3 regions of the Streptomyces sp. NPDC088387 genome follow, and region 3 is predicted to be linked to each of the others. Evidence: riboswitches for the same ligand, from Rfam matches in the RefSeq annotation. Region 3 holds a riboswitch; each other region holds the start of a gene.
The links. Region 3 has a riboswitch for S-adenosylmethionine ahead of ACIQAC_RS22760 (ABC transporter substrate-binding protein). Riboswitches for the same ligand answer to the same signal wherever they lie in the genome.
Positions count from the first base shown of each region.

Region 1 (3,272 bases), on a different contig from region 3:
ACGCCTCAACCTAGCCCTCCCCGGAAACGCTCAAACGTACGGGTCGGCCCGGCCGGCGGAGCCGTATACAACCGGCCGGGCGCCCACGAGCGACGGTTCAGGCCACCTTCCGCGCCGCGTACTCCGCGATCTCCACCATCGGCGGGCGCTCCTCCGTGTCCACGGAGTACGTCCGCGGCTCGAAGCCGGCCTCACCCCGTTCGAACTGGGTGAGCGCCGGGCGGACCAGATGCCCGCGGGCCAGCCGCAGCTGCGCGGTGCGGTAGATCGCGGCGGCCATCCGGCCCAGCGCCTGTCCGTCCTGGTGCCGGTGCTTGCGCACTCCGACGTCGACCTGCGCGAGCGCGTCCAGGCCGACCAGATGCAGCGAGTCCACCAGCATGCCCAGCTCGATGCCGTACCCCACCGGGAACGGCAGCTGCTCCAGGAGCGAGCGGCGGGCCGCGTACTCACCGCCCAGCGGCTGCACAAAACCGGCCAGCTGCGGCCAGTGCATGTTCAGCAGTGGGCGCGCCATCAGCTCGGTGACCCGGCCGCCCTGCCCGGCGGCACCGGCCAGCGGACGGTCGTACATCCCCTTCACCAGGTCGACGCCCGGCTCGGTCAGCAGCGGGCCGACGATGCCGGAGACGAAGTCCGAGGAGAACTCCCTCAGGTCCGCGTCGATGAAGCAGACGATGTCGCCGCTCGTGGCGAGCAGCGAGCGCCACAGCACCTCGCCCTTGCCGGGCACGGCCGGGACGCGCGGCAGGATCGCGTCGCGGTGCACCACCCGGGCGCCCGCCGCGGCGGCCACCTCGGCGGTGCGGTCGGTGGAGCCGGAGTCGACGACGACGATCTCGTCGACCAGCGGTACCTGGAGCATCAGGTCGTGGCGGATCACGGCGACGATGTCGCCGACGGTCTCCTCCTCGTTCAGCGCGGGCAGCACGACGCTCACCGACTGCCCCGTGGTGCGTTTGGCGGCCAGGAGGCGGTGCAGCGGGCGATCGCTCACGGACCAGGTGCGGGTCCTCAGCCAGCGCTCGACTTCTTCCAGCACGGTCCGTGGCTCCTCACTCTGGACAGTGTGTGATCCATCTCGCCGTTCGGACGACTCTCTCAACTGTCCTGGCCTTCGGTTACAGTCTTGAACAACGCTGATGACCATCGCATGTCGGGGGTCCATGGCGTACACAACCGAACAACAACCGCATACAGCTCATCCAGAGGGGCAGAGGGAAACGGCCCGTTGAAGCCCCGGCAACCCTCCAGCCGGTCTCGTACCGATCACCGTGGATTACCGTGGATCATTGTTGATCCGATCACTGTGAATCGTCGTCGCGAGGCTCCCGGCTAGGGAAGGTGCCAAATCCGTCTCACGACGAGATGCGTCGTGAGGAAGATGAGGAGAAAGGGCCTCGCCTCACATGGCTGTGCAGACTGTCGCAAACGCCGACAATTCCACCGTAGACCTCGGTCCCGCTTCGGCGCTGTCCTGCCGGGAATGCGGCCACCGCGTCCCGCTCGGACCTGTCTTCGCCTGCGAGGAGTGTTTCGGCCCGCTGGAGATCGCCTACGACTTCTCGGCCTACGACGCCGAGGAACTCCGCAAGCGCATCGAAGCGGGCCCCGCGAACATCTGGCGCTACGCGCCGCTCCTTCCCGTCCCGGCCGACGTCGCCGACAAGCCGAACATCAACCCCGGCTGGACCAAGCTCGTCAAGGCACACAACCTGGCGCGCGAGCTGGGCGTGACCGGCGGGCTGTACGTGAAGGACGACTCCGGCAACCCGACCCACTCCTTCAAGGACCGCGTCGTCGCCCAGGCCATCGAGGCCGCGCGTGCCTTCGGCTTCACCACCCTCTCCTGCTCCTCGACCGGCAACCTGGCCGGCGCGGTGGGCGCGGCGGCGGCCCGCGCGGGCTTCCGTTCCTGCGTCTTCATCCCGCACGACCTGGAGCAGGGCAAGGTCGTCATGGCCGCGGTCTACGGCGGCGAGCTCGTCGGCATCCAGGGCAACTACGACGACGTGAACCGCTTCTGCTCCGAGCTGATCGGCGACTCGGCCGGCGAGGGCTGGGGCTTCGTCAACGTCAACCTGCGGCCGTACTACGCCGAGGGTTCCAAGACGCTGGCGTACGAGATCTGCGAGCAGCTCGGCTGGCGTCTGCCCGACCAGCTGGTCGTACCGATCGCCTCCGGCTCCCAGCTCACGAAGATCGACAAGGGGCTCCAGGAGCTGATCAAGCTCGGGCTCGTCGAGGACCGGCCGTACAAGATCTTCGGCGCCCAGGCCGAGGGCTGCTCGCCGGTGTCCGTCGCCTACAAGGCCGGGCAGGACGTGGTGCGGCCGCAGAAGCCGAACACCATCGCCAAGTCGCTGGCCATCGGCAACCCGGCGGACGGTCCGTACGTGCTGGACATCGCGCGGCGGACGGGCGGGGCGGTGGAGGACGTGACCGACGAGCAGATCGTCGACGCGATCCGGCTGCTGGCACGTACCGAGGGGATCTTCGCGGAGACCGCCGGGGGTGTGACGGTCGGTGTCACCAGGAAGCTGATCGAGAACGGTCTGCTGGATCCGACGCTGACGACGGTCGTGCTCAACACCGGGGACGGCCTCAAGACGCTGGACGCGGTGGCCGACACGGGGTTGACCGCGACCATTCGTCCCAACCTGGAGTCGTTCCGGGAGGCCGGCCTCGGCTAGTCGTTTTTGTCTGCGGGTCCGTCGTGGCTGGTCGCGCCCGCGCGGCGGTAGCCGCAGATCCAACACAGCCCCGTGCCCCTGAGAAGCAGCTGACCGGAGGTTCAAAGTGAGCGTTACCGTCCGCATCCCCACCATTCTTCGTACCTACACCGGCGGTCAGGCCGAGGTTCCGGCCGAGGGCGGCACCCTCGGTGAGGTCATCGACGACCTGGAGAAGAAGCACGCCGGGATCGCCGCCCGGGTACTCGACGACCAGGGCAAGCTGCGTCGGTTCGTGAATGTCTATGTGAACGACGACGACGTCCGGTTCGAGCAGGGGCTGGAGACGGCCACCCCGGACGGTGCCGGAGTGTCGATCATTCCGGCCGTCGCGGGCGGCTGAACCCGGCGATCAGTTACCGCAAGTAAGCGCGGTTACGAAGAGTTCATTGAGTTGCCCCCTCCGTGAGAGAAGCGGAGGGGGCAATTCTGTAGGGTTGAGCGCGGTAGAGTTGGGGAACCACGGCGGCTCGCATGCCGGACGCATATGAGTGGCGTATCCACTCGGGCGTCGCGTTGCGATGAGAAGTAGCCAAAGTG
Region 1 covers NZ_JBIVNC010000011.1:135,914-139,185, forward strand. Annotated here, with positions in the region: gene ACIQAC_RS27790 (glucosyl-3-phosphoglycerate synthase) at 98-1,042, opposite strand; SAM riboswitch class I at 1,199-1,391, shown strand; gene thrC (threonine synthase) at 1,410-2,693, shown strand; gene ACIQAC_RS27800 (MoaD/ThiS family protein) at 2,800-3,075, shown strand.
Region 1: another riboswitch for S-adenosylmethionine. It lies ahead of thrC (threonine synthase); the one in region 3 lies ahead of ACIQAC_RS22760 (ABC transporter substrate-binding protein).

Region 2 (3,272 bases), on a different contig from region 3:
ACGCGGACGGCTTCGAACTCCCGCACGGCGGCGCCGAGTTGACCCGGCTGACCCGCATCGACCCAAGCGCCCTGGACTCCCGTCTGCCGCACACGGAACTCCTCGTCGCCTGCAACCCGTACAACGTGCTGTGCGGCGAGCACGGCGTGGCCCGGGTCTTCGGCCCCCAGAAGGGCGCGACCCCGGCGCAGGTCGAGCGCCTCTCCACCGGCCTGGAGAACTGGGCCCGCGTCCTCACCCGGGACGTCCACCGGCTCCCCACGGACCTGCGCCTGTCCCCCGGCACCGGCGCCTCCGGCGGCCTCGGCGCCGGCCTCGCCGCTCTCGGCGCCCGGCTCCTCCCCCGCTTCGACGTCCTCCTCGACCACCTCGACCTGGACGCCCGTCTGGCCCGCGCCGACCTGGTGCTGACCGCGGAGGGCGCGCTGGACGAACAGACCCGGCGCGGCAAGGTCCCCGGCGAGGTGGCCCGCCGCGCCAAGCTCTACGGCCGTCCCGTACTGGCACTCGCCGGCACCCTCGGCAAGGGCGCCCACGACGTGCCGGGCGTCGACGCGTACCACGGCATCCTGCCCGCCCCGATGGCCCTGGCGGAGGCGCTGGTGCGGGCCGCGGAGCTGCTCACCGACGCCACCGAACGCGCCCTGCGGATGGTCGTCCTGGGCGCCCGGCTACCGGCTCACGCGGAGGTGTCGGGCACACAACGCCCGTCGACCGTACGGTAGTTCCAGGCGGCGCCGTCCTGGACGAGTTCGCGCACGGCCCGGACGAACCGCTCCACGTGCTCGTCGGGCGTGCCCGCACCGAAGCTGACCCGGATCGCGTTGAGCGACTTCTCGCCGGGCGCCGCCTCCGGTGCCCCGCACTCGCCCTGCGACTCGGGGTCGCTGCCGAGCAGGGTGCGCACCAGCGGGTGGGCGCAGAACAGACCGTCGCGGACACCGATGCCGTACTCGGCGGAGAGCGCGGCGGCGAAGTGGGAGCTGTTCCAGCCGTCGACGACGAAGGAGATGACGCCGACACGCGGTGCGTCGTCGCCGAAGAGGGAGAGGATCCGCACCTCGGGAACCTCGGCGAGACCGGCCCGCACGGTGTCGATCAGGTGGCGCTCACGGGCGACGAGACCCTCGAAACCGGCGTCGGTGAGGGCCTTGCAGGCGGACGCGATGGAGTAGGCGCCGATGACGTTGGGCGAGCCGGCCTCGTGGCGGGCGGCGCTGTCGTGCCACTCGACGTCCACTCCCCCGTCCGTCCGCCGGGTCACCTTGCGGCTGGCGCCGCCGCCCGCGAGATACGGCTCCGCCTCGCGCAGCCAGTCCGCGCGCCCGGCGAGCACACCGGAGCCGAACGGGGCGTACAGCTTGTGCCCGGAGAACGCGACCCAGTCCACGTCGAGTTCGGCGACGGAGACGGGGTGGTGCGGGGCGAGCTGGGCGGCGTCGAGCACGATCCGGGCACCGTGGGCGTGCGCGGCGGCGGCCAGTTCCCGTACGGGCCACAGCTCACCGGTCACGTTGGAGGCGCCGGTGACACAGACCAGGGCGGGGCCGTGGGGGTCACGGTCGGCGAGGGCCTTCTCCAGGGTCTCCACGGCCTGGCGCGGGGTGCGCGGGGCGTCGAGGTAGCTGACGTGGGCGTTCTTCCAGGGCAGCAGCGAGGCGTGGTGCTCGGTCTCGAAGACGAACACCTGGCAGTCGGCGGGCAGCGCGGCGGCGAGCAGGTTCAGCGAGTCGGTGGTGGACCGGGTGAAGACGACCTGGTCGTCGTCCCGGCAGTCGAGGAACTCGGCGACGGTACGCCGGGCGTTCTCGAACAGGTCCGTCGACAGCTGCGACAGATACCCGGCCCCGCGGTGCACGCTGCCGTAGTACGGGGCGTACGCGGCCACGTCGTCCCACACCCGCTGGAGCGCGGGCGCGCTGGCCGCGTAGTCGAGCGCGGCGTACGTGACCTCGCCACCGGTGACGAGCGGCACGGTGACGTCCCGCCCGAGCACGGGCAGCGGGGAACAGACGGTCTGGTCGACGGCGGCGGTGGAGACGGACATGGGTGTACTCCCGTTGTGGCAGGCGGAATTCACCGCACGAGCGGCACGCTCAAGCGCGGGAAGACAGAAGAAGGAGGGATGCGGAGGCGGGGCTCTGCGGCCCTATCGCATTCGCTTGCCCACGGGGATCTCCTCGACGACCAGGACCCCTGGTGTGCGAGGGGTCCGCGCTTGCCGAGGACCTTGCTGTCCACGGCCTGGTCTTCACCCGGGGCACCCCGCCACGGACGGAGGGTTGCCGGACAGCCGGCCGGGGCCTGATGGCTGTCACTCATGACCTGATCAGAAAGCTACGGGATGTGATCACCGGACCGCAACTCCTGTCCGGATGCCGGAACGGCCGCTCGAGAGCACGGGGCCGCGGGCGACTTGCGGGTGCGGGTCCGGACGTGGCTGGTCGCGCAGTTCCCCGCGCCCCTGGAAAGCCGGGGCTACGCCCCGTGCTTTGTCTTTCAGGGGCGCGGGGAACTGCGCGACCAGCCACAACGGCGCGGCACACGCACAACAACCCCACGCCCCCTGGCATCAGGCGTTACTGGCGACAACCCACCGCTCAAGCGTCCGCTTGGCCGCCCCGGAGTCCACAGCCTCAGCCGCCCGCTCCATCCCGGCACGGATCTGCTCCACGAGCGACCCGGACCCCGGCTCCAGCGCGACCAACGCAGCCGCGGAGTTCAGCAGCACGGCGTCCCGAACGGGCCCCGTCTCCCCGTCGAGCAAGCGCAGCGCGACGTCCGCGTTGAACGAGGCGTCAGCCCCCCGCAACGCCTCCACCGGCACCAGCCCGATCCCCACGTCCCGCGGATCGAACGTCTCCTCCCGCACCTGACCGTCCCGCACGATCCACACCTTGGACGTCGACGTCACGGTGAGTTCGTCAAGTCCGTCGTCGCCGCGGAACACCAGCGAGGAGTTGCCCCGCTCGGCGAAGACACCGGCGACGATCGGTGCCATCCGGAGATCGGCGACACCAACGGCCTGGGCCCTCACCTTCGCCGGGTTGGTCAGCGGACCGAGGAAGTTGAACGTGGTCCGGATCCCCAACTGGCCGCGCGCCGCGGCGACATGACGCAGCGCCGGGTGGAACTTCACGGCGAAGCAGAAGGTGATGCCGGCGACCTCGGCGACCTCGGCAACCCGCTGCGGGGTCAGCTCCAGATTGACGCCGAGCTTCTCCAGTACGTCGGAGGCGCCGGACGCCGAGGACGCGGCGCGGTTGCCGTGC
Region 2 covers NZ_JBIVNC010000001.1:396,558-399,829, forward strand. Annotated here, with positions in the region: gene ACIQAC_RS01920 (glycerate kinase) at 1-725, shown strand, start outside; gene ACIQAC_RS01925 (aminotransferase class V-fold PLP-dependent enzyme) at 680-2,047, opposite strand; SAM riboswitch class IV at 2,210-2,326, opposite strand; gene trpD (anthranilate phosphoribosyltransferase) at 2,573-3,272, opposite strand, start outside.
Region 2: another riboswitch for S-adenosylmethionine. It lies ahead of ACIQAC_RS01925 (aminotransferase class V-fold PLP-dependent enzyme); the one in region 3 lies ahead of ACIQAC_RS22760 (ABC transporter substrate-binding protein).

Region 3 (3,272 bases):
CGATGTCCGCCTTCGAGCACTGGGAGATGTCCAGGACCTGCTTGCACCCGAACGGCTCCGAGGTCTCCACGCCGAGGATCACCGCCAGCTTGCCCTGCTCGACCACCTGGCGGGCCTGCGCGCTGTCGGTGACGATCCGGAACCAGCCCTTGCCGGGGCCGCCGTACATCTCGTCGACGTAGTCCTGGAGGTCGTACGTCAGCTTCGCCTGGAGGCGGATCGACGTCATCTCGTCGCAGGAGCGGTCCTTGAAGAAGTAGACCGAGCAGATGACCCCGTTGGTGACGAGGTCGTTGACCATGACCCGCTGGCCGCCGCGCCAGGCCCGTTCCATCCACGCGTAGTAGTTCTGCTGGTGGGTGAGGGAGTCGTGGGCGGGCCAGTCCTTGAAGGTGGGCCAGCCGGCGGGGTCGTGTTTGCCGTCCCCGCCCTTGGTGATGAAGTCGAAGATGGCCAGGGAGCCGTCGGGGTAGTGCTCGGGACAGTCCTTGAGCGCCTCGGCGATCCCGGCTTCGGAGAAGGACTTCCCGCAGATCAGCCGGCCGCCGAAGGCCTCGTTGGCCATGATGTGGTTGTGCGCGTCGACAAAGCCGCGGACCTCGCCCTGGGCGTTGGTGCCGGTGAAGGGTTCGCCGGTGACGCCGATGGCGGAGTCCGGTGCGGGGCGTGCGGTGGGGGTCCACCAGTCGTCGTCGGCCGCCGAACTCGGCGTCGGCCCAAGAGCCATTGCCAGCACGAAGAGCAGCAGCGACACGATGGTGAGGTCTTTGCGCCGGCGGAACGCGCGTCCGTACCTACGTCGAGCCTTGGTCACTGGCCATATCCCTTGGTCGAGGGGACGGCACGGTCGACGAATTGTCATGACCGGCGCAAGGTGTGCGACGAGAATGACCAGTGCGGCAGGCGGAGTCAAGGGATTGCACACAGAGATGTACCCCGCGGTAACGTCGAAGGCGCCCGGGGCACTTCACCGGCCGTAGCCGCGCTGCCGGTGCGGCGGCGACCTGCGTCGCTCAGTCGATCCGGGTGACCGACCGGGGAGCCGGTTCGGCAGGGCCCGGCAGCGGGTGCGGCCTGGCGGGATACGTGGGCACGACCGCCGGGGCCTCGAACGCCCCGAACAGCGGCGCGCCGACGTTCCGACGGGTCGGCCACGGTGAAGTCGGCGCGCCGCACGGGCGGTTCCGCGCGTGCGGGCACGTGAGACGGCCGGGCCCGTGCCAACCGGCGGCACAATCGCGCCATTGACGTACGACAAGACCGCTCCGTAGCATCGCCAGCGGCATTGAGTGTCAGCGTCAAGCCCTGGCTCGCTGACCGGCAACCCTCCCGCGCGGTGCGGTGCCCCAGGTGAAGGCCCGGCGGGGTCACCGACGACTCCCGCAAGCGCGGCGCCCCGGAGTCCGGGGCCGGAGACGGGGAGGACGGGTATGCGGCACGGCGGTGAACGGGCTGCCTCCCGTACCGGCGCCCCGGCGTTCTCCCGGCTCTCGCGTCGGCTCCACATCGATCTGAAGCGCTCGAACAGCTGCCTCTGTCAGGCCTGACGAGCCCGCCCGGCGCCCGCTGACGTCCGTCGCGGACCCGCGCCTTCGCGACCTCTCCCACGCCACCTTTCCCGGTGTCGTATCCCTGATCCCCGACCCCTGTCTGTATCGCGCTCCCCGCGCCCGCGTCCGGCCGTGCGGGGTCGCATGCCCCCGCACGGCTGTGCCGCCCATGGCACGCCGTGCCTGGTGACACGAGCAGGAGAACCCCTCCCGTGACAGCACTTCCGGATTTCAGACACTCCCGCTGGGCACCCCTGGCCGCACTGCTGACCGGCGCCGTCCTTCTGACCGCCTGTGGATCGGGCGGTGACGGCACCGGCGCCGGCAGCGGCCCGGCCAAGTCGGGCGGCACCCTGACCTTCGCGGTGGGCTCCGACACCGGCTGCGTGGATCCGCAGCAGGTCGGCAGCAACGAGAGCATCTACTCGGTACGCCAGATCGTGGACTCCCTGACCGACCAGGACCCGAAGACCGGCGAGATCGTGCCCTGGCTCGCCAAGAGCTGGGACATCGACGCCAGGGCGACGACGTTCACGTTCCATCTGCGGCCGGGCGTCACCTTCAGCGACGGCTCCGAGCTGACCGCACAGGTGGTCAAGGACAACTTCGACGCGGTGCCCGATCTCGGCCCCCTGGGCTCCCTCGCCCAGGGGTATCTCACCGGCGTCAAGAGCACCACCGTGCTCGATCCGCTCACCGTCAGGGTGACCTTCGCGGAGCCCAACGCGCAGTTCCTGCAAGCGACTTCGACCCACTCGCTGGGCATCGAGTCGTCGGCGAGCGTCAAGCGGACGCCCCAGCAGAAGTGCAGTGACGGTGTGATCGGCTCCGGACCGTTCGTGCTGGACGACTATGTGCAGAACCAGTCGATCACCCTGGCCAGGCGGACCGGTTACGACTGGGGTTCCGCCCTGTGGTCCAAGAAGGGTGAGGCCCATCTGGACAAGCTGGTGTTCAAGGTCGTGCCCGAGGCGGGTGTGCGGGCCGGCAGCCTCCAGTCCGGGCAGGTCGACGCGATCAGCAGCGTCGGCAGGGCCAACGAGGCGGCGCTGGGCGGTGGCCAGGTCGCCCTCCTGCGCCGGGCCAACCCCGGCGTGGTCTTCGGCCTGGGACTCAACAACTCCCGGCCCCTCCTCAAGGACACCAAGGTCCGTCAGGCGATCCTGGCCGCCGTCGACCGCAAGCAGATCGCCGACACCGTGTTCCCGACCGGCACCGCACCGGCGACCAGCGTCCTGGCACGCACCACACCCGACTACACCGACCTCTCGGCGGACCTGGCGTTCGACGCGGACAAGGCCAAGTCCCTGCTGGACATGGCCGGTTGGCGGGCCGGCGGCGACGGCGTCCGCGCCAAGGACGGCAAGAGGCTGAGCCTGACCATCACCTGGTTCCCCAACGCGGCCACCAACCAGCCCGCCCTGGAGCTGGTCCAGCAGCAGCTCAAAGCCGTCGGCGTCGACGTGGTGCTCAAGCAGCTCCAGGTCAGCCAGTTCGCCACCACCCTCCAGTCGGGCGACTTCGACGTGGTGTGGAGCAACGTGACCCGCTCCGACCCGGACATCCTGCGCAGCTCCTTCTCCACCGACCTCACCAACTACTACCGGCTGCCCGCCAGTTCACTGGACTCGGTACTGTCCGGGCAGGCGGCCACCACGGACACCGCAAAGCGCCGGGAGCTGGTCGGTCAGGCGCAGCGGCTCCTCGTGGAGAACGCGTACA
Region 3 covers NZ_JBIVNC010000008.1:207,009-210,280, forward strand. Annotated here, with positions in the region: gene ACIQAC_RS22755 (discoidin domain-containing protein) at 1-727, opposite strand, end outside; SAM riboswitch class IV at 1,282-1,395, shown strand; gene ACIQAC_RS22760 (ABC transporter substrate-binding protein) at 1,763-3,272, shown strand, end outside.